DNA from 4 places in the Rahnella aceris genome. Region 3 is predicted to be linked to each of the others. Evidence: predicted binding sites of a transcription regulator. Region 3 holds the regulator's gene; each other region holds the start of a gene.
What was found. The regulator PhoB, encoded in region 3, activates phosphate uptake and scavenging genes when phosphate is short. The targets are predictions, from matches to a motif close to CTGTCATAAAACTGNCNNAT.

Region 1 (8,260 bases), 2.1 Mb from region 3:
CAGATCAATCAGGGTGAAATCTTTGCTGTGGAAAACGTGATCCAGCGGCCAGCGCAGGAACGGATAACTGGCATGGAAGGTGTTGTACATGCCACGACCGCGGCGAGGATCCAGCAGGCCACTGATTTTCATGAACAGCCGCGTGGTGCGCGACCAGGCCACGTCATTCAGGTCGCCGGTGACAATGGTCGGGTAACGCGCTTTCGCGGCCGTGTGTCCGACAGCAACCAGTTCCCCGTCACGACTGGTGGATTCATCCGCTTCTGTCGGGCTGGGCGGCATCGGGTGCAGACAGTGCAAAATCACCTGCTCGCCGGACGGCAGTTCAGCGCGAAAATGCATAGAAGGAATATCATCAGCCACCAGATACTGAATCTTCGCCGCCTGCATCGGCAGGCGCGAATACACATGCATACCGTACAGATTTTCCAGCGGACAGCGCAGGCTGTGCGGATAATCGGCATCCAGTTCTGCCATCTGATCTTCCCACCACTGATCGGTTTCCAGCAGCACCAGAATATCCGGTTGATAATGCCTGACCTGCGCGAGTAATTTTTCCGGCTCACGGTTAGTGGTCAGCACATTGCTGTTCATGATCTTGATACGCGAATGGCCGTTGGGCACCGTTTTCTTCACCTGTACCGGATACAGGCGGGTATAAGGCAAAATCCACCAACTCTGATACGCCATGCAGGCAACGGTCAGGATGATCACCGTGGTGGTGATCGCATCACCGAACGGCATGATCGCCAGTTCAGTCAGCAGAAAAAACAGGCACAGCGAGGCCATCTGTAAACGCGGAAAATCCCAGACACGCACCCACCAGCGCTGATTGCGCGACACAGGAAGAAGCGTCAGCAGGGTCATAATGACCGTCAGTACGCAAATGGTTATTCGTAATGCTTGCATCGGTTATCGGCCCTGATAAAAAAGCAAAAATAATACCCTCAATATGACGGGTATTTTGTTGTTAACCGATTGTGACTGAAAAAGAGGGATATGTCGCCGCCTTCTCCCATCATCAGAAAAAGGCGGCAGATTCAGCAAAGATTATTTTGTGGCGGCTGCCTGATCAGGCACATGGCACCAGTTGTGCTGCTCGACAATCCCGCCATTTGGCGAGGTATAACCGATACAGCCCAGAATGGTGTCATACAGTTTTTCATGGAACGCCGGTTTCTTCTCGGCAGCCATTTTTTGCAGTTGTTGGAAACTGGCCTTGTTCTGATCATTCGCCAGGAATTTGTCCGACGCCCAGACCATGATCGGCACCGTACGTTGCTCGGCTGGCGCATGATCACGCGGTGTACCGTGGAAATGCATGCTTTTCGAAATCGACTCACCGTGATCGGAGGCGTAGAACACGATCGCATTCTTATCGCGTAACTGGTCAAAGACCTGCGACAGGAAGTAATCGGTATACAGCAGTGAATTATCGTAAGCGTTAATCATTTCCCCGGTGGAACAGGAATCATCGATGCCCATACATTCCGGCTTATATTTAGCGAAAGAACGCGGATAACGGTCTGAATACAGATAATGAGAACCCTTGGTATGCAGGATAATCAGATGCTTACCTTTAGGATGGTTATTCATCGAGTCTTTCATTTCATCGATGAGCAGCATGTCATCCACCGGCTTACCGGCGTTGCGCTTTTCGGACGCGATGTTTTCACGCAGCGAATAATCATCCGCACGGGTTTTGTTATAGAACCAGGCTTCACTCTGCATGGAATATAACTCTGAACTCCAGCCATTACTTTTCAGCACGGAAAAGACGTTCATTTCTTTCAGCGTACGCTGTGGCTCTTCAGATGCCCCGCCTTCGCGGACAAACATACAGCGCAAGGAAAGCTTGGTGGCGGTATCACAGGAATAGCCCTGCAGGGCGACCAAATTTTTCTCTTTGTCGAGATTTGGCGTGTTGTCACGGTCGTAGCCGTACAGCCCCATATGGTCGCGGCGGGCGCTCTCGCCGATCACAAACACCACGTACATATCTTTGGCATCTGCCGGTGCGGTATACGTGAAATGTTTGGCCGGATCGTACAGATTTTTGGTGTCTTCCGCCTGGCTGTAACTGCTGTAAGTATACAAACCCAGCGCCGAAAGCCAGTTTGACGGCGAATACGTGCCGGCAACCACACCGCCATAACTCGCCATCATGCGGTTGTTTACGATGTCATGGCGATCCTGCACTTTGCCCATCAGTTGCAGCGGCATGTAACAAAGCAGGCCGGAGACCGCAAGCAGCAGGGTTCTGACCGCCAGTCTTTTAAAAGTCGTTTGTTTGAGAGCCGCACCCGGCATTTTGCTCAGCCACAGCAACAGTACCGGCAACAAACTCACCAGCACGGTCCAGGCGATGAAATGTGTTCCGATAGATTCTTTGGATAAATCAATGGAATCAGACGCCAGCGCTGCCGCTAAAATTCCGTAGCCGATATCAACGTTAAACAGGATCATGTAGTAACTGGCGGCGGCAGAGGAAATCACGATAGCGGTCATCAGGACACGGAAAACGGTTTTTCCGGTATACGACAGCAACATACAAAGGAAATAGACCAGGGCAAAACAGGCAACCATTTCGACAGCAATCGACAAGGCATTGTCATAATGCAGTTGCTGATAACGACGGATGAAAATCGGAAGGTTTAGCAGAAGCCCCAGGTAAAGTGCAACGAACAAAGAAATGCTCTGTTGCGAAAGTGTACGAATTTTATGCATTGGCAATAACTGGCTCTTTTGTGAGTCTGGCTGCGTTGTACTAACCGCTCATACCGGAGGTTGGAACCCACTCCTTAGGACATATAGACTCCGGGCTGAGCATTTTCGTTCAAACTGAATGGTGACTTCCAATGTGATAATGTAACAAAATTAACGAATCCTTTTTATTTCAATTACATGAAAAAGATATATTCCGGCTTTTTTTACGCAATTTTTCCCTTTCATTGAGAAACTATTGAGAAAGCTTGCGGTCGGATACGGGAAAATAAAGGGTAAAACACGTTTCTCCCTGTGCGGAACTGGTTACGCTGACACTTCCCTGATGCAGGGCCATAATGGCCTGAACAATCGACAATCCAAGGCCGCTGGAACTGCCACCTTCGCTACGTGAAGCATCCGCGCGATAGAAGCGGTCGAAAAGTTTTCCGAGTTTTTCCGGCGGAACAGGCTCACCCTGACTGATCACCCGGATATTCATGCCTTTTGCATGGGGTTCGGCGCGCAGCACGATGGCACTTCCCTCGCGGCCATAACGCACCGCATTAGCGACCAGATTACTCAGCGCGCGCTGGAAAAGGATCGCATCCGCATGCAAGGTTCCCTCACCTTGCCCGTGAAGCGTCATTTCACGCTCTTCGGCCAGCCCTTCGAAATATTCCTGGATACGGGTAATTTCAGATGAAACATCAATACTGGTGATGGTCAGAACCGAGCGCGCATCGGAAGCACGCGCCAGGAACAGAATGTTTTCCACCATACGTGAAATGCGTTCCAGCTCTTCTATATTGTTCGCCAGCAGCGTTTCGTATTCTTCCACCGTCCGGGGCTGATATAACGCCACCTGACAATGCCCCATCAGTGCCCCCACCGGGGTGCGGATTTCATGCGCCAGATCGGCGGAAAATTGCGTCAGCCGCTGATACCCCTCGGCGAGCCGGTCCAGCATGTCATTGAAAGAATAAATTAATTGCTGCAATTCCTGCGGCGCATTTTCCGAAGACAAACGCGTAGACAGACTGGCCGGATGGATCTGCGCCGCTTCATGCGCCATATTGCGCAGCGGCCGCAATCCGCGGCGGATCACCAGATAACCCAGTGCGGCAATCAGCAAATAAGCGAATAACACCGCGCCAATAATTTCCCAGCGGAAAGTCTGCAACAGACGCGACTCCTCGGTCATGAAATGCGCGCCGGTGATTTCAACTGTCCGCCCGTCCTGAATCTGTACCGCCGCACGGGCAAAGCGTACCGGCGTACCATCGGCGGCGGTGAGATGATGCACCGTATTCAGCGTCAGCGGCTGGCCGTCAGGCACCGCCGCTACCGGGGGCAATGCCAGCCGCGACGGATTGACGTTGATCAATAGCTTCTCACCGGACAGACGAAACGTCAGGATATCGCGCTCATTGCCAAGCATATTTTCAAACAGGCCGGGATTACGGCTGAGTTGCGACAGCGGGAATTCGTTGGCAAGCAGATGACGGAAATACTGCACACGCCCGCTGACCTGGTAATCCGCGCGGCGTACCAGTTCTTTATCCATCGAGTAATAGAGGTAGAAACCGACGGCACTGACCACCATCGAGGCGATCAGCGCGAAAAGTAAGGTGGCGCGAAGCGTCAGCGACATGGCGCGTTTCGGGAGGTGAGTCAATTGACGATCACTCATGTCGCACTTCGCACACGTAACCAATGCCACGCACGGTATGGATCAGTTTCACCTCAAAGCTGCGGTCAACCTTGGCACGCAGGCGCTTAATGGCGACATCCACTACATTGGTATCACTGTCGAAATTCATGTCCCAGACCTGCGAGGCGATCATGGTGCGCGACAGAACCTCACCCTCGCGGCGCATCAGCAACTGCAGCAACATGAATTCCTTATTGGTCAGTGCGATGGTCTGATCCTGACGGGTCACGCGGCGGCGCAGCACATCAAGATTCAGATCCGCCACCGAATACGCATCCGGCTCACGGGCGGCCGGGCGGCGCAGCAAGGTGCGGATACGCAACACCAGTTCGGTGAAGGAGAACGGTTTGATGAGATAGTCGTCAGCCCCCAGCTCCAGCCCGTGAATGCGATCCTGTACTTCATCGCGGGCGGTGAGAAACAGTACCGGCACGTCGCTTTTTTTGCGCAGGACTTCCATCACCTGCCAGCCGTTCAGCCCCGGCAGCATGACGTCGAGGATCACCGCGTCGTACCCCTCTTCCAGCGCCAGAAACAGGCCGTCGGCACCGTTGCGCGCCAGATCTACGCTGTAACCTGCTTCTGTCAGCCCTTTTTTCAGGTAATCGCCTGTACTGACATCGTCTTCAATCACCAGTATTCGCATTCAGGCCCTCAGCGCCGCATGACCATTCACCTAGAGAATGATTCACCCGAAAGTTTATCAGTTTCGTCAGACACCTTTGATGACAATTTTGTCATCAATTTGTCATCAGCCAATACCGGTTTATCGTCCACTCTTAAGAAAGTTATTCATCACTGGCAGGTTCAGTGATTCATCTAACAGAATGAAAAAACGCTGGAAAATGGAGAATTAATCATGAATGCACCAACACGTCTCGCTGGTCTGTTACTGGGTTCCCTGCTGATGTGCAGCGGGATGACATCGGCATTTGCCGCCGATAATGTGATTAAACCTACACGCGGAACCATTGACTCAGTTAATGACTCATCGGTACAAATCACCACACGTCAGGGCGAAAAACTCGACGTTAAGCTGACCGACCAGACCAAGATCAATGCCGTCACCAAAGGGCAGATCAGCGATATCAAAGCGGACAGCTTCATCGGGACGGCCGCCGTTCCGCAGGCTAATGGCACGCTGAAAGCACTGGAAGTGCACGTATTCGCACCCAGCCTGCGCGGCAGCGGTGAAGGCTTCAATCCGTTTGAATCCGCCGATGGCAAAATCAATACCATGACCAACGGCACCGTCGGCAAGCTGGTGAACAGCAATGGCCGCACCCTGACCGTGAAATATCACGATGCCGAGAAAACGGTCATTGTGCCTGACGATGTACCGGTTGTTCTGCTGGCGCCGGGCGACCGCAGCCTGCTGAAACCGGGCACTAAAATCGTATTGTTTGCCATGAAAGATGACAAAGGTGCACTGGTTGCCCGTGGTATTGCTGCCGGTAAAGACGGCATCGCGCCGCCGATGTAATCCGGCCGAACAACAGGAGATTAAGCGTGAAACCTCAGCTCTCATCGCCCCGGAAGCGCCGGATTCATTCCTGGCCGGTTCGCATTTGTCATTGGATCAATCTGCTGGCAATGATCGGCATGGTGATGAGCGGCTGGGGGATTTATAACGCCGACCCGCTTTTCGCTTTCACTTTCCCGCAGAACACCACCCTCGGCGGCTGGCTGGGTGGCAATATTGCCTGGCATCTGGCGGTAATGTGGCTGCTGGCGGCCAATGCCCTGTTCTATCTGCTGTGGGGGATTTTCAGCGGTCATTTCAGACGCGACTTTTTCCCCTTTTCGCCCCGTACGGTCTGGCGCGATAGCGTTCGCGCACTGACATTCAAACTCCCGCACAAGCTGGGTCAGTACAACGCGGTGCAAAAACTGATGTACAGCGGTGTTCTGTTGCTGGGCGCGCTGCTGGTGCTGTCGGGTTTGTCGATCTGGAAACCCGCGCAGTTCAGCGGTCTGGTCTGGTTGTTTGGCGGTTTTGATATCGCCCGTTATGTGCATTTCTTTGCGATGAGCGGCGTACTGCTGTTCGTCATTATTCACGTACTGATGGTTCTGCTGGTGCCGAAAACCTTCGTGGCGATGCTGACCGGCGGCAAAAAAATTAGCACGGAGGACCGAGCCGATGAGTGATAAAACACAGCGGCCAAAAATTATTCTTGAACCCGATCAGCGCAAGCAACTGGTTAATATTCAACGCCGTATGTTATTGCGCTCCGGCCTTACGCTGGGCGCGGTTTCGATGCTTACCGGCTGTAATCTGCAGGACGGCGATCAGGTCGATAAAGTGCTGTGGGCGATGTCCCGCTGGAACGACCGGGTACAAAGCTGGCTGTTCAGCGGCCAGAAACTGGCGCAAACCTATCGCGCCGATCAAATCACCACACCGTTTCGTTTCAATGCGTATTACCCCGAATACAACGTGCCGGAAATCGACATCCCCAATTACCGGCTGGAAGTCTCCGGTTTGGTGCAAAAGAAAGCGCCGTGGACACTGGAACAATTGCAGCGCCTGCCGCAGGAAAGCCAGATCACCCGGCTGATATGCATTGAGGGCTGGAGCGCCATCGGCCAGTGGAAAGGCGTACCGCTGAAAACGTTTCTGCAACACGTCGGCGCGGATCTGACAGCCAAATATGTCGGATTCAAATGTGACGACCGCTATTATTCCAGTATTGATATGGCGACGGCACTGCATCCGCAAACCATTCTGGCTCTGGATTTTGGCGGCAAACCCTTACCCCCCGATTTTGGTTACCCGTTACGCCTGCGGATGCCAACCAAACTCGGCTTTAAAAACGCCAAACATATTGGCGCGATTTTCGTCACCAATGAATATCCCGGCGGCTACTGGGAAGATCAGGGTTATAACTGGTTCAGCGGGATCTGACAGGCATAAAAAAACCGCTCAGCTGAGCGGTTTTTGTTTTCGCGGGAGGGTAACGGCAAAGCGTTACGCTGCGGCGAAGAATTAGAAGCTGTAACCCACGCCTGCGATCCAGGTACCAACATCAACACTGCGGATGCGGGACTGTTCGTAAGACACGTCCAGAGCAACGTTCTGGATTGGGTTGAACTGCAGACCAGCACCGTAAGAGAAACCGTAATCGCTGGTGTCATTTTTTTCACGGTTAGCAGTAGATGCTGCCGCTTCGTTGTACTGGAATTTGCCGTAGCCAACACCCACAACACCGTAGATGGAAACCCAGTCAGCCAGACGGTAAGCAGGACCCGCAGTCAGACCGTAGTATTGTGCTTTACGGTAGTCGCCAGATGCAGGAGAGCTGTCATCTTCGATGTAAGTGAAAGAACCGATAGCGCCCAGTGGGTTGCTATCTTGTTCCCAGCGGTATTTTAAGTTGAAGCCGTTTGCTTTGTTAGCAACGCCTTGTGCGTCACCCTGAGCGTAGCCAGCAGTTACGGTGCTGGTGTCAGCGAAAGCGCTTGAAGAAACGCCCAGTGCAACTACGCAAGCTAATGCGGAAAGACATGCAATTTTTTTCATAAACCACCTCAAAAAGAGAAACCAAAGTAACCTTCACGTTTGAAAATATAACAAAAACTAGTGTGAAACTCTGCCTCAATTAAGATGTCCAAAGCATCATATGGTGTAACAGGAAGTTTCCAGCACACGCTATCCATTTAATTTTATTGGGATTTTAGTCACACAAACTATAAGGTAAACTTATTGAACTTTTTGAGATTAGCAGATAATTCCTAAAAATTTGCTCAAAAAACAAACTATTTTAGGAAGTTTTTTAACAAACACGTTCCGAAAAAAACTTTTTCGTGAGGATTTTTTCTCGCCACTTTTCCCTCTACACT
Region 2 (8,260 bases), 1.5 Mb from region 3:
CCACAGTTGCTGTGGACGCCGGATGAAAATACCTCGCTTTTACTGCGCGCGTATCTGCAAAAAGATCCGTCCGGTGGCTACCACGCCGCGGTTCCGGCTGACGGCAGCCTCTACGGACAGAAACTGAGCCGGGGTTTCTTCGATGGCGAAAGCACCCGCAACCAGTTCAAACGCTGGGAGCAAATCTACAGCTACGAATTCCAGCACGCGTTTAACGACGTCTGGTCATTCCGCCAGAATGCCAACTACACGCATTCCAACACCGAGTTGGATCAGGTGTATCAGGCGGGCTGGAATGCGGACCGTACCGAGATGAGTCGTTATTATTCCGGTGAGAAGTCCTCGCTGGATACTTTTGCGATTGATAACCAGCTCGAAGCGGATTTCGCGACCGGCGAACTGGCACATAAAGTGGTGATCGGTTTCGATTACTCCCACTTTATCAATGATGTGAAATCTGACGCTGCTTACGCTGAAAACCTCAACCCGTACACTGGCGTTGGCGGTGATGCACTGGATTATTACAGTCATAAACGCGGTAAAAACCGTTATGAGCAGATGGGTACCTATCTGCAAGATGAGATGAACTGGAACAAATGGTATCTGACCCTGTCAGGCCGTTACGACACGCTAAAAACCTCCAGCCGCAGTTACGAAAGCATCTACGGCACCACCAGCAACAGCGAACGTAAAGACAGTCATTTCAACAGCCGCGCTTCCCTGCTGTACGCCTTTGACAGCGGCATTTCACCGTACGTCAGCTACAGCCAGGCGATGACGCCATCTGCCCTGCCAGGCGCTGACGGCACGCTGCTGAAACCGATGCAGAGTGAGCAATACGAAGCCGGGATCAAATACCAGCCGGTCGGCACTTCCGATATGTACACCGCGGCGCTGTATGATCTGACGCAAAAAGACGTGGGTAACCGCGTGGTAGTCGGCAGCTACTACGAGCCGGCAGGTAAAATCCGCTCACAGGGTCTTGAGCTGGAAGCTAAGAAACAGGTTACCGAACGCTTTAACGTGATGGCCGGTTACACCTACAACAAAGTGCGTATCCGTGATGCGGCTGAGAACAACGGCAACACGCCGTATGTGACGCCAAAACAAATGGCTTCCATCTGGGGTCAGTACAACACGCCGATTGGTGTGGATATGGGTGCAGGTGTGCGTTACATCGGCACACAATGGGCGGATAACGAAAACACCCGCCACATGCCTTCTGCCACGCTGGTTGATGCGTCACTGCGTATGAATCTGGTGCAGTTCAATCCGCAACTGAAAGGCGCGTATGTGCAGCTGAATGCTAACAACCTGTTCGACAAGAAATATGTCGCAGCCTGTTACGGCACCAGCTACTGCTACTGGGGTCAGGAACGTACCGTGGTTGCTACGGTAGGGTATGATTTTTGATAGATTTTTCAGCGCCTCCCCCTGAAAAGGGGGAGGTCTGTGAATCGCCCGGATACGGTTTATTCTTCTGCAAGATCCAGCCGCGCCTTCAGCGCTTTCTTCGCACTTTCCAGCAACGCATCTGAAACTTCACGATCAGGCTCACAACGTGCCAGCGACAAACTGCCCATCAGTTCCGCACTGACCGATATCGCCTGCGTTTGCGGGTCGTCCACGCCCATTTCTGTCAGCTGGCGGATAATCATCCCACGGATACGTTCGATGCCGCGCGCGAACTCTGCCTGACAGGGCGCTGACAAGCGTGGCGTTTCAGAGGCCAGCGCCGACACCGGACAGCCCTGCGCCCGGTTATCGCGGTGCCCGGGCGACAGGTAGAAATCGATATACCCTGCCAGTTGCTGCTGCGCCGTCAGCCCCTGATTTTCTTTATCCCAGCGGACCATAACCTGATTAAACATCTGCCCGATGGCGGCCTCAATCAGTGCCTCTTTTGAGGCAAAGTGCGCATAAAACCCACCGTGCGTCAGGCCAGCTTTGCTCATTACACCTGCCACGCTGACCTGCAACGGCCCTTTGGTACGGATGTCTTTCGCCGCCTCCTTCAGGATCCGCTCGCGGATTTTAGGTTTATGTTCACTCTCATAGCGCATAATAACACCCTGATAATCAGAAAATTGCTGTCATAGCTTACCTGACCGCATCGGTTAACGAAACGCGCGCATCCACGGATAATCCGGGGCGCAGCGCCGCTAAATCTGGCTGACCAGCGTCAAGCCGGATCCGCACCGGCACCCGCTGAACAATTTTGGTGAAATTACCCGTGCCCGGCTCAAATGGCAGCAATGCAAACGTCGAACCTGATCCCGGCGCAAGGCTGTCGACTTCACCGCGAAACGTCACGCCCGGCAGCGCATCCACATGCACGTCCGCACGTTGTCCCGGCTGCATTCTGCCGGTCTGTGTTTCTTTGAAGTTGGCCGTCACATAAATGCCCTGTTCAGGTACCAGCGTCATCAGCCGCTGACCGGGTGTAACGTAATCGCCAACCTGTACCTGTCGGTTTCCCGCTATGCCATCGATGGCAGCAACAATAGTGGTGTGATTGAGATCCTGCTGTGCCAGCGCTTGTGCCGCCTGCGCTTTCACCACAGCGGCCTTCGCCAGTGCCAGCGCCGCCTGAATTTCTGCCCGCCGGGCGTGTGTCACCGCCGCCTGATTTTGGGCAACATCCAGCATCGCCGCGGCGTGCGCCGAGGTTTGTTCTGCCGTCACCGCCACCGTTTTATACCGGTCGGCATCATTACGTGATGTGGCACCGCTGACCGCCAGCGACTGATAACGCTGCTGCTCGGCTTCAGCATGTTGCTGTTCCGCACGCGACGAACGGATCGCCGTGCGCGCGGCTTCGATTTGGGTGAGTGCCAGTTGTTCCTGCGCCTGCTGGCTCAGCAACGCCGCTTCCTGTTGCGTTACCTGCGCGCGGGCATCTTCAAGTTCTCCCTGCGCAGACGCCAGACGAGCCGTAAACTCTTCGCTGTCGATCAGCACCAGTTTATCGCCGGCATGTACCCGCTGGTTATGACGCACCAGCACCGTCGAAACGAAGCCTTTTACTTTTGGCGCAACGCTGGTGGTGTCTGCCGTCAGATAGGCATCATCCGTGGATTCCGACGCGGGCGCAGCCAGTAACCATGCCGCGCCACTCAGGGCTACCATCAGCGCAATACCGCTGACCACAAAGATCCGCTTTGACCGTTTAGTGGCTTTTACTGCCGGGGACGCGCTCCCTTCATCTGCTGTTGCTTCACTCATTTTTAATTTCACTCATTGTATGATGGTCATCATATTAATATGATGACCATCATATAAACAAGTCCCCGGGATCTCATAGCCATGTCTGTCACCCTGACTCCAGCCGCGACGCTTTCGCCTGCGGATTATCCGACATCACGTAAGTTTTTGATTTTCAGCATTATGGCGTTCGGTATGTTTCTGGCGCTCATCGACATCCAGATTGTCGCCGCCTCGTTAAACGATGTGCAGGCCGGGCTTTCCGCCGGACCGGATGAAATCAGCTGGGTACAAACCTCGTATCTGATCGCCGAACTGGTGATGATCCCGTTCTCGGCTTTTCTGACGCAGGCACTTTCCACCCGCTGGCTGTTCAGCGCATCGGCGGCGCTGTTCACCCTCAGCAGCATCGGGTGCGGATTGTCGTGGAATATCGAGTCGATGATCTTCTTTCGCGCGTTGCAGGGTTTTACCGGCGGCGCGATGGTACCGACAGTATTCGCGACCGGCTTCGCCATGTTTCAGGGCAAACAGCAGGCGCTGATCCCGGCGATCCTCGGCATGGTCAGCGTGCTGGCCCCCACGCTTGGGCCGACTGTGGGTGGCATAGTCACGCAGTTACTCGACTGGCGCTGGATTTTCTTCATCAACATTCTGCCCGGCGCTCTGGTTGCCACCGGTGCCGTGCTGTTTATTCATGTGGATAAAGCGGATTATCCGATGCTTAAACGTATCGACTGGATACATTTATTGTCGATGGCGATAGCGCTCGGTTGTCTGGAATATGTGCTGGAAGAAGGCCCGCGCAAGAACTGGTTCAGCGATCCGCAAATCCAGATTTCGGCGTGGTTCTCACTGGTGGCCTTTGTGCTGTTTCTCGAACGATCCTTTTATTCGAAAAACCCGATCGTACGCCTGACGCCCTTCCGTGACCCGACATTCACCTTCGCCTGCCTGTTCAATCTGGTGGTTGGATTTGGTCTTTATGCCTCTACATATCTGACGCCGGTTTTCCTCGGCCGCATCCGCGATTTCAACAGCCTGCAAATCGGTACAACGGTGTTTGTGGTGGGTGTCGGGCAATTCTTCAGCACGATTATTGCCGCCAGATTAATCAGCCGCGTTGACCGGCGGATACTGATCACCGTGGGTTTATCCGGTTTCGCACTGAGTTTATGGCTGACGACCGCCGTGACTCCTTACTGGGGAGCAGAACAGTTTTTCTGGCCGCAGGTGGTGCGCGGCCTGTTCATTATGTTGTGCATCGTGCCGAGTGTGAACATGGCGCTGACCGCGTTTCAGGGGCCGGAACTGCGCTACGCCTCCGGGCTGTTTAACCTGATGCGTAATCTCGGCGGCGCGATTGGCATTGCCACGGTGAATACCTGGTTGCAGGACTGGACCCGCGTTCATGCGGCACGTTTCGGCGAATCGCTGGGGCAATACGGGGATCATGCGCAGGAAGTGATGGGATCGCTGGCACAAAAAATCGGCCATCTGACACCTGATACCGCTCAGGCATTGCTGATGGCGAAAGGCGTGTTTGGGGCGAAAGTCGCGGCGCAATCGCTGACGCTGGCGTTCAACGACATCTTTCAGGTCATGGCCTGGATGTTTATTGCCGCACTGGTTATGGTGCCGTTTTGCCGTAAATAAGGTCAGGAATGTGAAGGAAATGTGCAGGCTGCCGCAAAAAATGCGGTTGTGGCAGGGAACTTTTCTAACAAGGTGAGAAAGCTTTGGCCTGTTTGAAATAAATCCTTATAATTAGCGGCCCTGAAATGCGATTCGTTACACATACCGGATCCCTTTCAAGTGCTATGTGCAAGTACACTATTCCTCCGGCCGGTTTCTATCGGATCGGGGGGAATCAACATCCTGACAACTGCCAGTGTGGCATTAACGACCAACGAAAATATGAAAATGAGCATTCGCGCAATCCTTACCCTGGTTTTGGCAGTTGCTGCATATAGCCAGGCGTCTTTTGCTGTGGTCTACCCTCTTCCGGCCAATAATGGTCGTCTGGTCGGTGAAAACATCACAGTTACTGTTCCGCAGGGCAGCAGCCTGCCACTGGAACATTTTGCAGCGCAATACCAGATGGGTTTGAGCAACATGCTCGAAGCTAACCCTGGCGTTGACCCGTACCTGCCAACCCCGGGCACCGTGCTGACCATTCCTCAGCAGTTGATCCTGCCGGAAACCCCGCACGAAGGCATCGTGATCAACAGCGCTGAAATGCGTCTGTATTACTACCCGAAAGGCACCAATACTGTGGTCGTGCTGCCGATCGGTATCGGTGAGCTGGGCAAAGACACCCCGATGAACTGGGTCACTACCGTTCAGCGTAAAAAAGCCGGTCCGACCTGGACCCCGACGGCGAAAATGCATGAAGAATATGCTTCTCGTGGCGAATTCCTGCCAGCCGTCTTCCCTGCGGGTCCGGACAACCCGATGGGGCTGTACGCGCTGTATGTCGGGCGTCTGTATGCAGTCCACGGCACCAACGCCAATTTCGGTATCGGTTTGCGTGTGAGCCACGGTTGTGTGCGTCTGCGTGATGCTGACATCAAATGGTTGTTCGACAACGTCCCGCAAGGCACCCGCGTTCAGTTCATCAACGAGCCGGTGAAAGCCACCGTGGAACCAGACGGCAAACGTTATATTGAGATCCACAACCCGCTGTCCTCTAACCAGGAAGAGTTTGATTCTCAGCAGCCGCTGCCAATCACTCTGGCAGGCAGCGCAAGCAGCGTATCGATGGATCCGGCGGTCAACCAGACTGTTGTTCAGCGCGCTATCGAGATGCGTTCCGGTATGCCGGTACAGATCAACTAATTACGTCTTTGACGTTGTTGTGAAAAAGCCCCGTTCATCGGGGCTTTTTTTTGCATAGTGCCGATGCAAAGGCGGCTTCTCAGTTGCACTGAAAAGCTGACCGAGAAAGTTTCGGTTTCTCAGTTGCACTGAAAGCTGTGCCGAGAAAGTTTCGGTTTCTCAGTTGCGGTGATCACTTATCGGGCAGCGCCGAAACCGCCCAAGAGGGAAACGTGCTTTTTCCCTCTTGGATCTCCCTTCGCTTTTTCAACAAGCGCTTCCGCTCGCTGACTATGTTTCATCAGCCGCAGTGATAGCCGCAAAATCCCGCCGCTGCGCGGTTCCCTTCGTTCGGGTTACAACCCGCGCAAAAAAGACGCGCGGTTTTCCACCTCTCCTCAGGCGATATTTTGGAACCGGCCTCAGGCTTTTACTTCACAACCTCACTTACTTCATTCTTTAAAAAGTCGCGGGCGATTCAGAAAGCTTGCTGAACGGAGCGGCCTGGAGACCAAAGGCTCCAGGACCGAGTGAAGGAACCGCAAAGCGGCAAGATTTCCAGCCTGTCGCCGTGCTACCTGAAACATAGCCAGCGAGCGGAGCGCGCAGTAAAAGAGCCGGAGATTCTTAAGAGGCGCGGCGATAGGCGCCTCTTAAGGCCAGTTTGGGTGGCAACCCAAGGTCTTGACCTTGAAGTTGAAGTTAAAACCCAGTCTCACGGCCAGTCCGGCGCCTGTCATTAAAATGTCACAAGTCTCCCTTAACCTTCCGGTAACAAAAAATATCGATATGTATATTTTTATTTCCGATGGTTTATAAAAAGGAGTTTTGATAATGCAACAATCCGTATCTCTGGTCGCCCGCGCAGTCACTGCCGCCCTGCTGCTTTCCGCTTCTTCCTCCACCCTCGCCGCTGAAACCGACACGCTGACCGACCGGGCGGCAAAAGGCGTGCTGACGGAACCGGGTGGTGCCCGCCGTCTGAGCGGTGATCAGACAGCAGCGCTGAAAGCCTCGTTGTCAGACAAAACGGTGAAAAACGTGATTTTGCTGATTGGCGACGGCATGGGTGATTCTGAAATCACGTCTGCACGTAACTATGCAGAAGGCGCAGGCGGCTATTTCAAAGGCATTGATGCCCTGCCGCTGACCGGCCAGTACACGCATTATTCTCTGGATAAGAAAACGCAAAAACCAAGTTACGTGACCGATTCCGCCGCATCAGCCACCGCCTGGGCGACCGGTGTTAAAAGCTATAACGGCGCGATTGGCGTGGATGTAAACGGCAAAGATCACCAGACCATTCTTGAGATCGCCAAAGCCGCAGGCAAGGCCACCGGCAACGTCTCCACCGCAGAATTGCAGGATGCAACGCCGGCCGCACAGATTGCGCATGTGACCTCACGCAAGTGCTACGGCCCGCAAGAAACCGCAGAGAAATGCGCCAGCAACGCGCTGGAAAATGGCGGACGCGGTTCGATCACGGAACAGTTGTTGCAGGCTCGCGCTGATGTCACGCTGGGCGGCGGCAGAAAATCGTTCAGCCAGCTGGCGAAAGCCGGTGAATTTAAGGATAAATCCCTCAAAGAACAGGCGCTGACACAGGGTTATGTTTGGGTGGAAAACGCAGAACAGCTCAGTGCCATCACGCAGGCAGACCAGAAGAAACCGGTTCTTGGCCTGTTCTCCGAAGGCAACATGCCGGTGCGCTGGCAGGGTCCGAAAGCCACTTATCACGGCAACATTGATAAACCGGCTGTCACCTGTGAAGCCAATCCGCAGCGCACCGCTGACATCCCGACGCTTGCCGCCATGACTGAAAAAGCCATCGACTTGCTGAAAGCTAATCAGAACGGTTTCTTCCTGCAGGTTGAAGGCGCATCGATTGATAAACAGGATCACGCCGCTAATCCGTGCGGACAATTCGGTGAAACGGTGGATCTGGATGAGGCCGTGCAAAAAGCGCTGGAGTTCGCCCGTCAGGACGGCAACACGCTGGTTATCGTCACCGCCGACCACGCCCATTCCAGCCAGATTATCGAATCCGATGCCAAAGCCCCCGGTCTGACCCAGACGCTGACCACCAGGGACGGTGCACCGATGACCATCAGCTACGGCAACTCAGAAGATGATTCACAGGGACACACCGGGACGCAGCTGCGTATTGCCGCGTTTGGCCCGCATGCGGCGAATGTGGTGGGTCTGACGGATCAGACGGATTTGTTCTATACCATGCGGG
Region 3 (8,260 bases):
CAGGCGCGGCAGGTGCTGCGGCGCAATGCCCGGTCCGTTGTCGCTGATCTGGAACTGTGCGCCATGCGGCGTTTGTTGCCAGCTGACTTCAATCCGTGTCCCCGCTGGCGTGTGGTTAACCGCGTTATACACCAGGTTCGACACCGCGCTGCGCAGTTGATCTTCATTACCAAAGACCTTCAGCTTGTCGTTTACGCGAAACACCACTTCATGCCTGCCGTTGCTTAACGTTTGCACTTCACGTTCGAGCATGCCGAGCATCACCGGAATATCGACTTTCTCGTGCAAATCAATATTCGCTGAGGCTTCGATTTTCGACAGCGTCAGCAGCTGCTTCACCAGCCCGTCCATGCGCCGCGTCTGTTCCTGCATGGTATCCAGCGCTTTAGTGCGGAAAGGCTCTTCCAGCTTGGCGTCTTCCATCATTTCCAGATACCCCTGCAATACCGTCAATGGGGTTCTCAGTTCATGACTGACGTTAGCGAAGAAGTTACGCCGTGCGCCTTCAAGCTGACGCATCTGGGTCACGTCGCGTGCCACCATCAGCAGTTGTCCTTCGGAATAAGGCATGACGCGAAATTCGACATAATGCTCATTATTGAGTTGTAAATTCAGCGCCCGGCTGAAATCGCGGGTCTGGATCCACAGCCGGAATTCCGGATAACGCAGCAGGTTGAAGATATGTTGCCCGTTATCTTCCGGCCAGCGGAAACCGAGCAAATCCTGCGCCAGTCCGTTACACCAGAAAATATTGCCATCTTCAGTGGTCAGCACCACGGCATCCGGCAGCGATTCGGCACCGCTGCGAAAACGTTTGATGAGCTGACCTAATTCCCGACGGCGACGCCGGTTGCGTATCTGCATCTGGTTCAGCCCGTAAAACAGCGGCTCCCAGCTCCAGCGCCCATTCGGTGGCGTAATGCTGCGGTCGAGCCACAGCCAGTGAGAGAGTTTAAGCTGGTTGTAATAATTCCAGCCCAGTGCCGCCATCAGCGACACCAGGAGGAGCCAGCCGAAATGGCCGACGAAGATACCGAGAATTAACGCTGGCAGGCAAAAGAGAAACAATTCACCCGCCAGTCGTTTCCATGACAAACGTTCTAGCACACAGATTCTCCGCTGTGAGGGCTCAATAACGCGTTGAAAAACGGTATCCGGTACCACGAACAGTCTGGATCATTCTGTCATGTCCACTGGTTTCCAGCGCCTTACGTAAACGACGAATATGCACGTCAACCGTGCGATCTTCCACATAAACGTTAGTGCCCCAGACGTTATTGAGCAACTGTTCGCGGCTGTATACACGTTCGGAATGGGTCATAAAGAAGTGTAATAACTTAAATTCGGTCGGCCCCATATCGAGCGCCTGCTCGTTGGCCATTACCCGGTGAGACGACGGATCCAGGCTTAAACCCTGCATGTCGATCACTTCTTCCACCGCCATTGGCGAGATGCGACGCATCACGGCTTTAATGCGGGCAACCAGTTCTTTCGGAGAAAACGGTTTGGTGATGTAATCATCGGCACCCACTTCAAGGCCGCGCACCCGATCTTCTTCTTCACCGCGTGCGGTCAGCATCATCACCGGAATTTCGCGGGTCAGTGCCTCACGTTTAAGATGCTTAATAAACTGAATACCGGAACCGCCAGGTAACATCCAGTCAAGCAGGATCAGTTCAGGGTAAGGTTCAACAAGCTGCCCAATCGCTGAATCAAAATCCTCAGCTTCTACGGCCTGATAGCCATTTTGTTCCAGTACAAAACACACCATTTCACGGATTGGAGCTTCGTCTTCAACCACCAATATACGTCTAGCCATCGTAGGTCCTGCCAATAGGTTAGCGATCTTTTATTTGATTGCGGGCGCCATTATGCGTCAGTTTTGTGACAGATTTATGAATGAAAAGAATGGTTCATTACAGTCAACTATGACAGATAATTTCCGGCCATCTTGCTGAAATTGGTCTGATTTATCGGGGACAGCTTCCCCTGCCGACGTTTATACTTTACCCCATTGTCGTCATCCAGGGTTCATACGGGAGTCTCATGCGCCTGATCCACACGTCAGACTGGCATCTCGGCCAGTACTTTTTCACTAAAAGCCGTGCAGCCGAACATCAGGCATTTTTGCACTGGCTGACCGGTCAGGTGCAGCAACATCAGGTCGATGCCGTGATTGTCGCGGGCGATATTTTCGACACGGGTTCCCCACCCAGTTATGCCCGCGAATTGTATAACCGCTTCGTGGTGGAATTACAGCAAACCGGCTGCCAGCTGGTGGTGCTGGCTGGTAACCACGATTCTGTCGCCACGCTCAATGAATCGCGCGAGCTCCTTTCCTGCCTGAATACGCGGGTGATTGCCACCGTCGGTGAAAACCTTTCTGAACAGATTTTAGTGCTCAGTCAGCGTGACGGGAAACCCGGCGCGATACTGTGCGCTATCCCGTTTTTACGCCCGCGTGATCTGCTCGCCAGCCAGGCGGGACAGTCCGGCAGCGACAAGCAACTGGCATTGCAGGAAGCCATCGCCGCGCATTATGACGCGCTCTGGCAGGCTGCGCAGGCCAGACGTGACGAACTGGGCATGCCGCTGCCTATTATTGCGACCGGCCATCTGACGACTGTCGGTGTCAGTACCTCTGATTCCGTGCGCGACATCTATATAGGTACGCTCGATGCGTTTCCGGCGCAGGCCTTTCCGCCGGTCGATTATGTGGCACTGGGTCATATTCACCGTGCACAATGCGTCGCCAAAACCGAACATATCCGTTACAGCGGCTCGCCGATTGCCCTGAGTTTTGACGAACTGAGCAAAGCTAAAAGTGTGTACTTACTTGATTTTGATGGTGCGACGCTCAACGCCATCGACACACTGGAAATCCCGGTTTTCCAGCCGATGCAGATAATCAAAGGCTCGCTGGTGGAGATTGAACACCAACTGGCACAGTTCGAAGGCGGTGATCCGGCCAAACCGGTGTGGCTCGATATTGAAGTCTCCACCCAGGATTATCTCAGCGACATCCAGCGACGCATTCAGGCGCTGACGGAAGATCTGCCGGTAGAAGTCGTGCTGTTACGCCGCAGCAAAGAACAGCGCATCAACAGTATTGAGCAGCAGGAAAAAGAAACCCTCAGCGAACTGAGCGTCAGCGACGTGTTTGAACGACGACTGGCGCTGGAACCGGCCCCTGACGAGCCGCGTCAGGCTCGGATGCGCACGTTGTTTGCGCAGGTGGTTGAACAGGTTACCAACGGTCAGAACGCGGAGGACAGCGCACAATGAAAATTCTCAGCCTGCGTTTAAAAAACCTGAACTCGCTGGAAGGCGAATGGAAAATTGATTTCACCGCCGAGCCGTTTGCCAGCAACGGATTATTCGCCATCACCGGTCCGACCGGTGCGGGGAAAACCACCCTGCTCGATGCCATTTGTCTGGCGCTTTATCATCAGACGCCACGGCTGAACATTACACCAAGCCAGAATGAACTGATGACCCGCCACACCGCAGAATCGCTGGCCGAGGTGGAGTTTGAAGTCAAAGGTGTGGGTTACCGCGCTTTCTGGAGCCAGCGCCGCGCCAAAAATTCCCCTGACGGCAATCTGCAGGCACCGAAAGTCGAGCTGGCGTTACTGGCCGACGGCAAAATTCTGGCGGATAAAGTGCGCGATAAACTCGATGCCATCGCCACACTGACCGGGCTGGATTTCGGCCGTTTCACCAAATCCATGATGCTTTCACAGGGGCAGTTCGCCGCGTTTCTGAATGCCGATGCCAACGACCGCGCCGAATTGCTGGAAGAACTGACCGGCACCGAGATTTACGGTCTGCTTTCTCAACGCGTGTTTGAGCAACATAAAGAAGCGCGCATTGCGCTGGACGGTCTGCATCAGCGCATGGCCGGAATCGAACTGCTCAGCGAAGAACAGCGCCAGACGCTGGAAGCACAACGTGCTGAACTGAACACGCAGGAAATCAGCCTCAGTCAGCAGGCGCAGCAGCGCCAGCAGGATCTGAACTGGCTGCAACAGTGGCAGCAGGTGCAGCAAAAACAGCAGCAGTCTCAGCAACAACTGACCGCCGCAGAGCAGGAAAATCTGGCCGCCGCGCCGCAGTTACAGCAACTGGCGCGCAGCGAACCGGCAGAAAAACTGCGTCCGTTACTCAATGATCGCCAGCGCTGTCAGGATGACGCGCAGCGCCTTCAGCAATTACTGATACAACTGACGCAGCAGCAGGAGCAGCAGATTGCACAGATGACGCCGCTGAGTCTGGCGGTGGAACAGGCGCACACTGCACGGCAGAAACAGGCGGAAGAACAGCGTCAGATGCAGACGCTGATCGAAGAAAAAATCCTGCCACTGGATAGCGAAATCGCGCAATGGCGCAAATCGCTGGTGGAAACACAACAGGCGGTCAGCGAGTCGCAGAAACAGGCTGGTGAACATAGCGCGACGCTGCAGCAAATCACGGCGGAACGTCAGAAACTGGATGAGGAAAGCCGCCAGCATCACACCCGTCAGGCCGCGCTGACTGAAGCCCTTAACGTTGCACAACAACGTCAGGCTGAACTGGAAAAACAGTACCCGCAGGTAGTGTTACAGAAACGTCAAACCGAACTCATGCAGCTCCGGCCGGTGCGGCAGCAGCTGTTTTCACTCTCGCAAATCTTCCCGCAACTGAACCAGCGCGTGCAGCAACAGCATAAAGATTTTGCGCAGTACCAGACGCTGCTGGCCGAAGAAGAACTGCGTCTGGGCGCGATCCGTCTGCAATGTCAGAAACAACTGGAACATCTGAACGACGTCAAGGCGCTGCATAAACAGGAAATGCTGATCGTCAGTCTTGAAGCCGAACGCGCGAATTTGCAAAGCGGCAAAGCCTGTCCGCTGTGCGGCTCGACATCACATCCGGCGATTGAACATTATCAGGAGGTTAAACCTTCTGAAACCGCGCAGCGCGTCGAGAAAATGCAACTGGAATTCGATGCAGCAAAAGCCAGCGGTATCGAACTGGCGGCGAAAATTAAAGGCCTGAAAGAGCAACAAACACGGCTGCAAACTCAGCTTGAGCAGGATCAGCAACAACTGAATTCGCATACCCTGAACTGGCAACAACTCAGTGCGCCGCTGAATCTGACGTTTACGCTGCATGATACCGCCGACATCACGCAATGGCTGACCGCCCGCGATGAGGAAGAGCAGCAGTCGCAGGCGCGGCTGAGCCAGCACGAACAGCTGGCGCGGGCTCTGCAACAGGCCAAAGATGCTCTGAACGACGCACTGAATGCACAGCAGAAAGTGCAGCAGCAAAGTGCCTTGCTGACAGAGCGCGTTACCCGGCTGGAAGAGATGCAGGCAAAATCTCAGCAAGACCTCGTGCGGTTGCAAAAGCAACTGGCGGAAGGTGAAAAATCCCTTTCTGAGCTGAATGCCCGACGCCTCGAACTGTTCGGAGAGCGTCAGGTTGCTCAGGTTCGCGAGCACTTACATCAGCAACAACAGGCGACAGAACAAGCGCTGAGTGATGTCCAGACCGCGCTGCATAAGGCGCAGGAACAGCGCGACCAGTTGGCCGGTCAGTTGGCCAGTACGCAGCAGCAACAGTTACAGACCGCCGCACAACTGACGCTGGTGGAACAGGCGTGGCAGCAGGCATTGAGCGCCAGCGGATTTGCGGATGAAGCCGCAGTGAAACTGGCGCTGCTCGACGACGCGTTGCGCCAGCAGCTTCAGCAACGCAAAGAACATCTGCAACAACAACTGGCACAGGCGCAGGCATTACTGGCGGATGCCCGTCAGCAGCTCGAAAAACATCAGCTTGCCCGTCCTGCACATCTCAGTGAAACCGACAGTGATCTTAACGCCCTGACGGTGCAACAGGCGGAGCTGGCACAACAACTGAAAGTCCTGCAACAACGTCTGGGCGAAGTGAAAAATCAGCTGGAAAGCGACAAGCAACGCCACCATGGTCAGCAGACGCTGATTGCACAGATTGCGCAGGCGCAGCGGACCTGTGATGACTGGGGTTATCTCAACCAGATGATTGGCTCCAGCGACGGTGCGAAATTCCGTAAATTCGCGCAGGGTCTGACGCTCGATCATCTGGTGTATCTGGCCAACCGCCAGCTGGAAAAATTGCACGGACGTTATCTGTTGCAGCGCAAAACCAGCGATGCGCTGGAACTGCAAGTGGTCGATACCTGGCAGGCCGATGCCGTGCGCGATACCCGCACGCTATCCGGCGGCGAAAGCTTCCTGGTCAGCCTGGCACTGGCCCTGGCGCTGTCCGATCTGGTCAGCGATAAAACCCGTATCGACTCGCTGTTCCTCGACGAAGGTTTCGGTACGCTCGATGCCGACACGCTGGATACCGCGCTGGATGCGCTCGACAGCCTGAATGCCTCGGGTAAAACCATCGGCGTGATCAGCCATGTCGAAGCAATGAAAGACCGCATTCCGGTACAAATCAAAGTCACCAAAGTGAACGGTCTGGGCGTCAGCCGCCTGAGCAGTGAATTTAAAGTCTGATCCCTCGCCACTGCCGGGCAGGTTGCTAGATAAATTGCTAGCTGCATGCCCTGCGGTGGATCCTTTTTGTGAAAGCGTGCACAAAAATCGCACCAGTTCAGTGCGCGCTTTTTCCTCAACCTGCTGAATTTACGTTTATTCCCGCTGCCGGAACGAACTGGCACGCCCTGTGCTTAACGTTATGTATACAAGTTGCAGTACAAGTTGCAACGTCCTCATAACCGCTTAGGGAACCGCCAATGAAAAACATCAAACCTGAAGTTGATAAAAAACGTCGCCAGCTGATGAAATGGCTCGCCATTACCGGCGGAGTGTCCACCCTTGGCGGAATGATCCCGACGTCAGTTTTTGCAGCCGACGACGATGAAATTCGTATTGGTTACTGGCCGATTGTCGGTGGTTTGCCGCTGTATGTGGCACTGGAACAGGGCTTTTTTAAACAAGCCGGGCTGAATGTGAAAGGCGTTAAATTCGCCAGTGCCCAGCAAATTGTCGAAGGGATGATCACCGGCAGGATCCACGGCTGCGCCAACGGCACGGCAACCGGCGCGCTGGGACTCGGGGCGATCACCTCACCGGGTCTGTTCAAAATTATCTGTTCTAACCCGTCAAACCATACGCTGGTGTTAGATGAATTTCTGGTGCCGCTCAACAGCCCGGCAAAAGCTATCAGTGACCTGAAAGGCAAGAAAATCGCCTGCGGTCCGGGGATCCAGAACGTCACGATGGCAAAAATTATTCTGGAGAAAAATGGCTTCACTAATCCGTCAGTCATTGAACTGCCGGTCGGACAACACGCGCCTGCTCTGGCCGCCGGGCAAATTGACGGCGTATATACGCTCGAACCGACCGGCACTGTCGGACGCATGAAAAACCTTTCGCGCACACTCGAAACCGGCGTTATTTCTAAATACGTGCTCGGCAACGCCGACGCCCCGTGGTTCGGCGGCGCAGCGGCACTGAACGCCAGTTTTATCGCCAGCAAGCCGGAAGAAACCAAAAAGTTTATTGCCGCTTATCAGAAAGCGGTGGAATTCATTGCGGCTCACCCTGATAAAGCGCGCGAAAACGTCGCCGGTTACACCAGCATTGAACCGGCGCTGGTCAAAGAAGTGCCGCTGCCGGGCTTCGTGATGTATCCCGATTTGAAAGGCGACAACCTGCAATGGTTCCAGAAGTTTTATGACGTCTTTACGGAAAGAAAAATCTTCAGCAAGCCGGTGGATGTCGCTTCGCTGATCTATCAGGGATAAGGAGAAACAGGATGACTTCACGCTGGTCTTCAAGGTTACTGCCGCTGGTCGGCCCGGTACTGCTGTTTTTATTCTGGCAACTGGCCGTCAGCGCAAAATGGCTGAATCCCGTGCTTCTGCCCTCGCCGGTCGAGACAATCGGCTACATGTTCCAGTCATTTTCCGACGCGTCCATGCGCACCGACATCGGCGCAACCCTTTACCGCACGCTGGTGTCTTTTGCCTTTGCCGCCGTAATTGGCGTGCCGCTGGGCGTAATTTTGGGCAGCAATGAAAAGGTTTACCGCAGCCTGGAATTTTTGATCGACTTCTTCCGCTCCACGCCGTCGTCTGCGCTGATCCCGCTGTTTATGCTGATTTTCGGGATTACTGACGCCAACAAAATCGCCATTGCTGCCTTTGCCGCCGTGCTGGTCATCCTGTTCAACAGCGCATACGGCGTGATGAATGCCAAAAAAACGCGCCTGATGGCCGCCA
Region 4 (8,260 bases), 360 kb from region 3:
CATCACTACATCCCAGTTCCACAGACGCATATTTTCCGCATACACCAGACCGATCCCGCCCGCGCCAACAAAACCAAGAACAGCGGCTGAACGGGTATTGGATTCAATCTGATACAGCGACAACGCAAGGAATGTCGGGAAGGATTGAGTGAAAATCCCGAAGCGGTGCGTTTGTAGCGGGGAAGCCCCCAGCGCCCGCAGGCCGCGGCTCGGCGAACGATCTACCGCCTCATGCCCTTCCGCATAAAGCTTGCCCAGCAAGCCTAAATCCTGCATCACGATCGCCAGCACACCGGCCAGCGGCCCCATGCCGACAGCACGAACGAAAATCAGCCCCCAGATCGCCATATCCAGCCCGCGTAAAACATCCAGAAGACGGCGGATGACCATGGAAACGGGTCTGAGAACCGGCGTCGACATCACATTACGCGCCGCAAGGAATGAAAGAGGCAATGCGAGGAAAGACGCGGTGATGGTTCCGGAAAACACAATCGCCAGCGTGATAGCTATTTGCGAAAAATAATACATAAACGGCCATTCGGAAACGTTATGCCAGACAAACATCCGCAGGAAATAACGTCCTACTTCGCGGGTGCCGCGCACCACTTCGCTCCATGGAATACCGAAATAACTGAAGAAATAGACGTAGTACAGCGTAATCACGACAGCCAGTATCGCGAGGTAGCGCAGATAGCGGCGCTGCGCGGCAAACAGATGCCCGTGCTTCTGCTTCAGGCTGCTGACCACATGAGGTTCGAGCGCATCAGTTAACATCAGAAAGTGCCCTCCACAACGCGTTTGCGCAATTTACCGGAAAGAAAATCCATCGCCGACACCACCAGAATAATCAGCAGTAAGGTCATGCTGACCTGGTCATATCGGTCCAGTTTGATTGAGGTCATCAGTTCCTGCCCGATACCACCGGCCCCGACCAGCCCGAGGATAGTCGACTGGCGGAAGTTAATTTCGAGGCGCATAAAGCTGTAGGATAAGAAGATCGGTTTCACCTGCGGCCACATGGCGAAACGCATGCGCTGCAAACGCCCCGCGCCGCAGGCTCTGAGTCCGCGCACCGGTTTATCCGATGCGGTTTCAATGGATTCGTAGAACAATTTGGTCAGACTGCCGGCAGTGTGTAACGTCAGGGCGATAAAGCCCGGAATGGCACCGACGCCAAACGCCATCACACACATTACCGCCCAGGCCAGTTCCGGCATGGTGCGCAGGAAAGCGACAAAGGTACGGATGCTGAATTTCACCCATTTAGGCGAATCCGTATTGCTGGCGGCGAGAAAAGCCAGCACGACTGCCAGCGCCGTCGACAATATCGTTGAGGACAACGCCAGCTGAATAGTTTCCCAAATCAGCGGCAGCTGAATATTGAGACGATATCCCCAATACGCCAGTGAACCTTCGGTATGACCGTCAGCAAATAACAATGACCAGTGTAATACCGGCACCGTCTGACCAATATAATCAAAGAAGCTCGGCGCGGAGACAATAATCGTTTTTAAATTAAGTTCGGAAACATTGCCTGACCACAGATATAACAACAACATCAGCCCTGACCAGATCAGCGCTTCCCGCTTTTGTTTACCGCGTATCTGCTGGTAATAACGATTGAAGTCTTTGTTCAAAATAATATTTCCGATTTGCGATAATCATTATTCCTCCCCCTGCGAAGGGGGAGGTCAGGAGGGGGTATTAAAAAAACAATAATGGTAAAAGCTTTCGCTTCCTGAGTTGCCATTAATACCCCACCCCAACCCTCCCCTTCGCAGGGGAGGGAGTTACGGGTTAGCGACCGCCTTTGGTCAGTTCACGCTTCATATCAATAATCTGCTGATATTCAGCCAGGGACGTTTCGCCGATATGCTGTTTGCCGCCCACCGCTTTTACGAAACAAGCGTGGTCATCTTTATCCAGTTTCTTAATGGCAGAAACCAGCTTAGCTTTAAATGCCGGTGGCAAATCGCTGCGCACTAAAATCGGACCATTAGGAATTAATGGCGATTCCCAGATAATGCGGATTTTCTTCATCAGATCCGGATGGTCCATGCGGATCATGCGGTTGAATGCACCGGAGGTATAACCGGTTTCGCGGTCGCCGATCATTGAAGTCCAGGTGACTGCGCCTTCGAACTGGCCGTTCAGCACGCCAAGAATATCCTGCTCATGGCCGCCGGAGAAGGTCACGCTGGAGAAGAAGTTGTTGTATTTGTTATCCGTCGTGCCGCCAAATTCTTTCTTGAATGTCTGGTTCGGGATCAGGTAACCCGAAGTAGAATCCGGGTCAGCGAAACCGAATGATTTGCCTTTCAGGTCAGATAATTTCTGGTACGGGCTGTCGGCTTTTACGACAACCACGGAGTGATAACCCCGGGATTTATCCGTATCGTCAATAACAATGCCGACCAGATCCACCGCTTTCGGATTATTAATATAAACCGAAGCAAAAGATGACGGGGACATGCTTAATACCATATCCACTTTCTTACCTAATAACCCCTGAATAACACCTGAATAATCGGATGAATTACGCAGTTTGGTATCCACATTTAATTCTTTATCGAAGAAATCTTTTACACACTGATTATCGCCGATTTGCTGGGTGGCATTCTGGCCACCCAGAATACCTAAGTTTAATTCTTTAGGAGCATCTTCTGCCATGCTGTGCATTGCAGTAAAAGAACCTGCTACGAAGACTGCCAGACGTAATAACTTCTTCATGTAATGATGACCTTGTGTAGATTGAGAGAAAGTAGAAATAAGCACTGCAAAATAAATAACGTTATTGTTTAACTGTTTATCGCTTCGTGTTCTTCACCGTATAACTGATGCAAAATGCCTTCAGTTAACTGGTCCGGATGGCCGTCGAAAATAATCTGCCCTTTCGCGATGCCGATAACGCGGGTGCAATAATCTTTCACCAACTCGACAGAGTGCAGGTTGACCATCACGGCGATATTCTCTTCGCTGACTTTTTTCAGCGCATTCATGATGCGCAGGGTATTTTTCGGATCCAGTGACGCCACCGGTTCATCGGCCAGCAGAATTTTCGGGTTCTGCATCAGCGCGCGACAAATCGCCACACGCTGCATCTGGCCGCCGGAAAGGTTTTCGGCACGCTGCAATGCATGCGGCAGCATGTGCAACCATTCAAGCAAAGAGATGGCGCGGGCGCGGTCTTCGTCATCGAACTGGTTAAAGAATGATTTGAACGTTGAGGTGTGGCTGAGACGCCCCAGTAACACATTTGTCAGGACATCCAGACGAGGCACCAGGCAGAAATCCTGAAAAATCATGCCACAGCCTGAACGCCAGCGACGCAATGCTTTGCCGGTAAGCCCGGCCAGCTCCTGCTGTTCACCATTTTCGTAATGACATACCACACTGCCATCCGTGAGCGGGATCGTACCGTTGAGCACATGCAGCAGGGTGGATTTACCCGCGCCAGAACGGCCAATTACCGCCACGAACTCACCGGCGTGGAGATCAAAATTGATGTCATTCAGGACACGCTGACCCGATTTATAGGATTTCACCAGGCCTTTGACGTCCAGAACTTTGTTCAGATGCTGTGGCCCGGTCTGAGGATATTCAGCCTGTGCCAGCTTAAGTTGAGCTTGCGCCATGATGCTGTCTCTCGGTTGCTTTCGTTATCTGGCGTTCATTAAGCGCGAGTTTTATGACACATCAATGACGATTTAATGGACAGCGCATGACAAAAATGCAACAGATTAAGTGAAATTACCTAACCCATATCCCGAATGACGTTTAACTTAACAAGTATCATTTAAGTCTATGATTAGATGGCATCCCATCAAAAAAGGAAGATGAAATGGATAATCAGTCACTCATCGCCACGCTGAAAGAGATTGCCGGCAGCCGCCACGTTTTAACCGGCGACAGCAACACCGAACGCTACCGCAAAGGGTTTCGCTCCGGTGGCGGTAAAGCGCTGGCGGTCGTATTTCCACAAACGCTGCTGCAACAGTGGCAACTGCTCAAAACCTGCATCGCCGCCGACAAGATTGTCATTATGCAGGCCGCCAATACCGGGCTGACCGAAGGTTCGACGCCCAGCGGCGACGACTATGACCGCGACATTGTTATTTTCAGCACCCTGAAACTGGACACGATCCAGTTACTCGACGGCGGTCATCAGGTGATCGGTTTTCCCGGCAGCACCCTGTATAAGCTGGAAAAAATCCTCAAGCCCTACAACCGCGAACCGCATTCAGTGATTGGCTCGTCCTGCATCGGCGCATCGGTGGTCGGCGGGATCTGTAATAATTCTGGCGGATCGCTGGTGAAACGCGGCCCGGCGTATACCGAAATGGCGCTCTATGCACAAATCGATGCACAAGGTGAATTGCGGCTGATTAACCATCTGGGCATTAATCTTGGTGAAACGCCGGAAGAAATCCTGACACGTCTGGAAAAAGGCGATTATCTGGAAACCGATATCCAGCATGATCAGCGTCTGGCGTCGGATCACGATTATGCCTCACGTGTCCGCGAAGTGGATGCGGATACGCCGTCGCGTTTCAACGCGGATGAGCGACGTTTATTTGAAGCTTCAGGTTGTGCGGGCAAGCTGGCGGTTTTCGCCGTGCGGCTCGATACGTTTCCGGCAGAAACGCAGCAGCAGGTTTTCTACATCGGCACCAATGACACGGCGGTGCTGACAGAATTACGCCGCCAGATCCTGCGTGACTTCGCTAACCTTCCGGTGGCAGGGGAATACATGCACCGGGATATTTTCGATATCACCGAAGTCTATGGCAAAGACACTTTCCTGATGATCGACAAACTTGGCACCGACAAAATGCCAGACATGTTTACTGCCAAAGGAAAGTTCGATGCACACGCCAGCAAGGTCCCTTTCCTGCCCAAACATTTCAGCGACCGCGTGATGCAGTGTCTGAGCAAAGCCCTGCCGAATCATCTGCCACCGCGTATGAAGCAGTATCGTGACCGGTTTGAACATCACTTACTGCTGAAAATGTCCGGCCCCGGTATTGACGAAGCCCGAACCTTTTTGACACGTTTCTTTAGTGAGGGTCAGGGTGATTTCTTTATCTGTTCCGCCGACGAAGGCAAGAAAGCCTTCCTGCATCGCTTTGCCGCCGCCGGTGCCGCCGTGCGGTATCACGCGGTACATGAAAAAGAAGTGGAAGATATTCTGGCGCTGGATATCGCACTGCGCCGCAATGACCGCGACTGGTTCGAGACATTGCCGGAAGATATCGACAATCAACTGGTGGCAAAACTGTATTACGGCCATTTCATGTGCCACGTTTTCCATCAGGATTACATCGTCAAAAAAGGCGCAAACAGCAAGGCGCTGAAACACAGGATGTTAGAACTGCTCGACGCCAAAGGCGCGGAATATCCCGCCGAACATAACGTCGGCCATTTGTATCTGGCAAAACCACATTTGAAAGAATTCTACCGGCAGGCAGACCCGACCAACACCTTCAATCCGGGTATCGGGAAAACCAGTAAGATGAAGAACTGGCAGGAATAATGTCCTTCAAAAGAGGAATGGCGTAGTCGGCGCAGGCAGTTTGTTCCCAGACAGCGCGGAGGACCCGGAGCGTACATAAAGTACGTGAGGAGTCCGAGCACTGCCCGGGGGCAAAATGGCAAGTAAGATAGCCATTAAGTTAAAATAACTGTGTTCCGTAACCCCACATAATTACCGTCAGAGCCAGAAGCAGCTCTAATACCAGAACGCCCATTGCCAGTGTTGAACTGGAGAACAGGAACCCTTCGCGACGGTCGATATTGAGGAAGTTAGGAATGCCGAGATACAACAGGTATCCGCTGTAACACAGGCCGATCAGCCCGACAAACAGGCATAACCAGACCATCGGATACAGGGCTACGACCCCGCTGAGGAACATGGGTGTGGCCACGTAGCCGGCAAAGACGATACAGTTGTTGAGTGTCGGGCGGCTGTCATAGCGACGCGCCATTCCGTAGATAATCCGCCCCATCAGTGCGACAGCAGCGAGCATCAGAACATAGAAAATGACGGCGATATAAGACGCGGTAAACATGGAAACCATCAGCTTCTCGCCATCACCGAAGTTCCAGCCAAGTTGTGTTGTTCCGATGAAAGAACAGACAACCGGGATGAGCGCCATTAAAAGAACATGGTGGGAATACACATGTGAAACGGTTTCCCGCTCACGCTGGATTTGTTGCAATTCGGGACCCGGATTGGATATCAGTCCCCAGACATGATTAGCCATGAAACACCCCCTTGTACGCCGAAAGCCGCCAGCAGCGCGCAGTGATAAACCTTCGGGATTGCCCGTCAGACAAGGGCATAAAGAAGGTGGCGACCTGTCTATATTATAGTCGCTCTTGCCAGCTTTGCTGATACGGCCAATTCAGCGTAATGGGAGATCAACCGTATCAGGTCGCCGTTAGTGAATATAGCGTGCAGCCGTAAACGTCACGCCAACCAGTACCAGCATCATGCTGACAATCCATCGGGTCTGTTTAATCATGAGATCGTAAAACATTGCCTGCATTGCACTCAGTGAAGCTTCAATCTTCACAAAGCGTTCATCTACTTTTTCAAAGCGCCAGTCGATCTTCTCAAATCGTTGATCTATTTTGTCAAAGCGCTCATCTACACGATCGAACTGTTTATCGACCTGTTGAAACTGTTTATCTACCTGTTCAAACTGTTTATCTATCCTCACCAGATGATCGTCAATTCTCAGCAGGTGCCCGTCGATGCTCTGTTCGGTTTTCCCGACACGACCCCCGATATCTGTCACCGCTTCAGTGAGCGTGACCATCTGGTGCTCCAGTTTGCCGACACGGAGATTCGTCTCCGTGATCACTACCGTTAGCTGACTGACCTGCTGTTCCACCTTCCCTACCCGCAGATTCAGCCCGGCAATTTCCTCACCATTTTTGATGCCCTGCTTTTCAATATTGTTGATCTGGTTTTGCATGAGCTTTTCCATGAGCGATTTTCCTTTGTAATCTTCCGGCCAGGCAGGCGCGCCTGGAAAATAGAGCATCCTGTTGATCGGCGATAGATCCCGTCTGCTGAGCTGAAACATAGTTGTTGTCCCTCACATGAGCTTTCCCTGTTTAGAAATCCTTAATCTGGCCACAGTTTGCACTGGATAAATAACCACCTCAAATCAATTTCCTTCTCGACAAATACGCGATTGCTTATGTATCTATATATGATTGAGTTGCATTGCTTTAATGAATAAATATCAATGAAAATAACCTGTTACGGGGATCGTTAACAGGTCAAACTTAAGGAATTACGGACGCCCGCGGGTTATGGAAATCATAGCGTGCACCGGGGAAACCGGGCATTTTCCAGCCCGCATTAACTCATCAGTTTTTACAGGTAAAAAAGTCTGCGGTACGGTTAAAAAATCATTAACGTAGAGGCAGACACTTATCAGGAGAATTACATGCGCATTACCTGCTTACATACGGCCGACAGCAATATTGCGGTTTTCGAAAATACAGCTCACGAACTTGGGCTGGATCAGCATAAGTTTGTGCATGTTTCGCGGCCCGATTTACTGGCTGCAGCCGAAAAGGCGGGCGGGCTGACTGCAGAAATTCGTCAGCAAACGGCGGATGTGCTGCTGGCATTGAGTGAAAATGCCGATCGCGTTTTACTGACCTGTTCGACGCTGGGTTCTGCCGCGACGCTTGCCAGTGAAAGTGCCGCGGTGCCGGTGTTGCGTGTCGATCAGACGCTGGCGGAACAGGCCATGAAAACAGCGGGCAGTGTGGTCGCACTCTGTGCGGTCGAAACGACCCTGGAGCCGACGCGGCAGTTGTTCGCGAAGGTGGAAAAACATCCGCAGGCGCAGTTTGAAATCCATCTGGTGGCAGGCGCATGGGAAAAGTTTAAGCAGGGGGATCTGGCCGGATATTTACAGGCTATCGCAGCGGCGGCTGATGTGGAATACAGGCGAGGCGCGGCCTGCGTGGTGCTGGCTCAGGCTTCGATGACCGGTGCGGCACAACTGACCCAAATGGGCAAACCGCTTACCAGCCCGGAATGTGGTCTGCGCGCGGCACTGGCCTGAAATTAGCAAGCACACAGCAAAAATGCAGGCAGAAGCTATACTGATAAGGAATATCATTGGCTTAGCCGGATGGCCGATGACGACTGAAGGTTATGTTAAGGAGAAAACATGAAAATTATTCTGTGGATCATCGCCATCATCTTTATCGTCGGCTTACTGACCCTGACAGG

Region 1: GW591_RS02490 (heavy metal response regulator transcription factor) is a predicted target of PhoB. The motif match lies at 5,152-5,171, and genes of this name have one in related genera.
Region 2: phoA (alkaline phosphatase) is a predicted target of PhoB. The motif match lies at 6,755-6,774, and genes of this name have one in related genera.
Region 4: phnC (phosphonate ABC transporter ATP-binding protein) is a predicted target of PhoB. The motif match lies at 3,676-3,695, and genes of this name have one in related genera.

What each region holds. Positions count from the first base shown of each region.
Region 1 covers NZ_JAADJV010000001.1:539,709-547,968, reverse strand. Annotated here, with positions in the region: gene GW591_RS02505 (endonuclease/exonuclease/phosphatase family protein) at 1-909, opposite strand, end outside; gene eptB (kdo(2)-lipid A phosphoethanolamine 7''-transferase) at 1,051-2,727, opposite strand; gene GW591_RS02495 (heavy metal sensor histidine kinase) at 2,960-4,396, opposite strand; gene GW591_RS02490 (heavy metal response regulator transcription factor) at 4,389-5,063, opposite strand; gene GW591_RS02485 (hypothetical protein) at 5,277-5,900, shown strand; gene GW591_RS02480 (cytochrome b/b6 domain-containing protein) at 5,927-6,568, shown strand; gene GW591_RS02475 (molybdopterin-dependent oxidoreductase) at 6,561-7,325, shown strand; gene ompX (outer membrane protein OmpX) at 7,407-7,940, opposite strand.
Region 2 covers NZ_JAADJV010000001.1:1,087,797-1,096,056, reverse strand. Annotated here, with positions in the region: gene GW591_RS04935 (TonB-dependent siderophore receptor) at 1-1,413, shown strand, start outside; gene GW591_RS04930 (TetR/AcrR family transcriptional regulator) at 1,473-2,063, opposite strand; gene GW591_RS04925 (HlyD family secretion protein) at 2,101-3,225, opposite strand; gene GW591_RS04920 (DHA2 family efflux MFS transporter permease subunit) at 3,307-4,860, shown strand; gene GW591_RS04915 (L,D-transpeptidase family protein) at 5,122-6,042, shown strand; gene phoA (alkaline phosphatase) at 6,856-8,260, shown strand, end outside.
Region 3 covers NZ_JAADJV010000001.1:2,590,871-2,599,130, forward strand. Annotated here, with positions in the region: gene phoR (phosphate regulon sensor histidine kinase PhoR) at 1-1,107, opposite strand, end outside; gene phoB (phosphate response regulator transcription factor PhoB) at 1,130-1,819, opposite strand; gene sbcD (exonuclease subunit SbcD) at 2,047-3,285, shown strand; gene sbcC (exonuclease subunit SbcC) at 3,282-6,530, shown strand; gene GW591_RS11860 (ABC transporter substrate-binding protein) at 6,770-7,783, shown strand; gene GW591_RS11865 (ABC transporter permease) at 7,795-8,260, shown strand, end outside.
Region 4 covers NZ_JAADJV010000001.1:2,227,044-2,235,303, forward strand. Annotated here, with positions in the region: gene phnE (phosphonate ABC transporter, permease protein PhnE) at 1-774, opposite strand, end outside; gene phnE (phosphonate ABC transporter, permease protein PhnE) at 774-1,637, opposite strand; gene phnD (phosphonate ABC transporter substrate-binding protein) at 1,798-2,730, opposite strand; gene phnC (phosphonate ABC transporter ATP-binding protein) at 2,799-3,635, opposite strand; gene dld (D-lactate dehydrogenase) at 3,842-5,533, shown strand; gene GW591_RS10170 (Yip1 family protein) at 5,673-6,263, opposite strand; gene GW591_RS10175 (hypothetical protein) at 6,441-7,091, opposite strand; gene GW591_RS10180 (Asp/Glu racemase) at 7,461-8,090, shown strand; gene GW591_RS24285 (small membrane protein YohP) at 8,199-8,260, shown strand, end outside.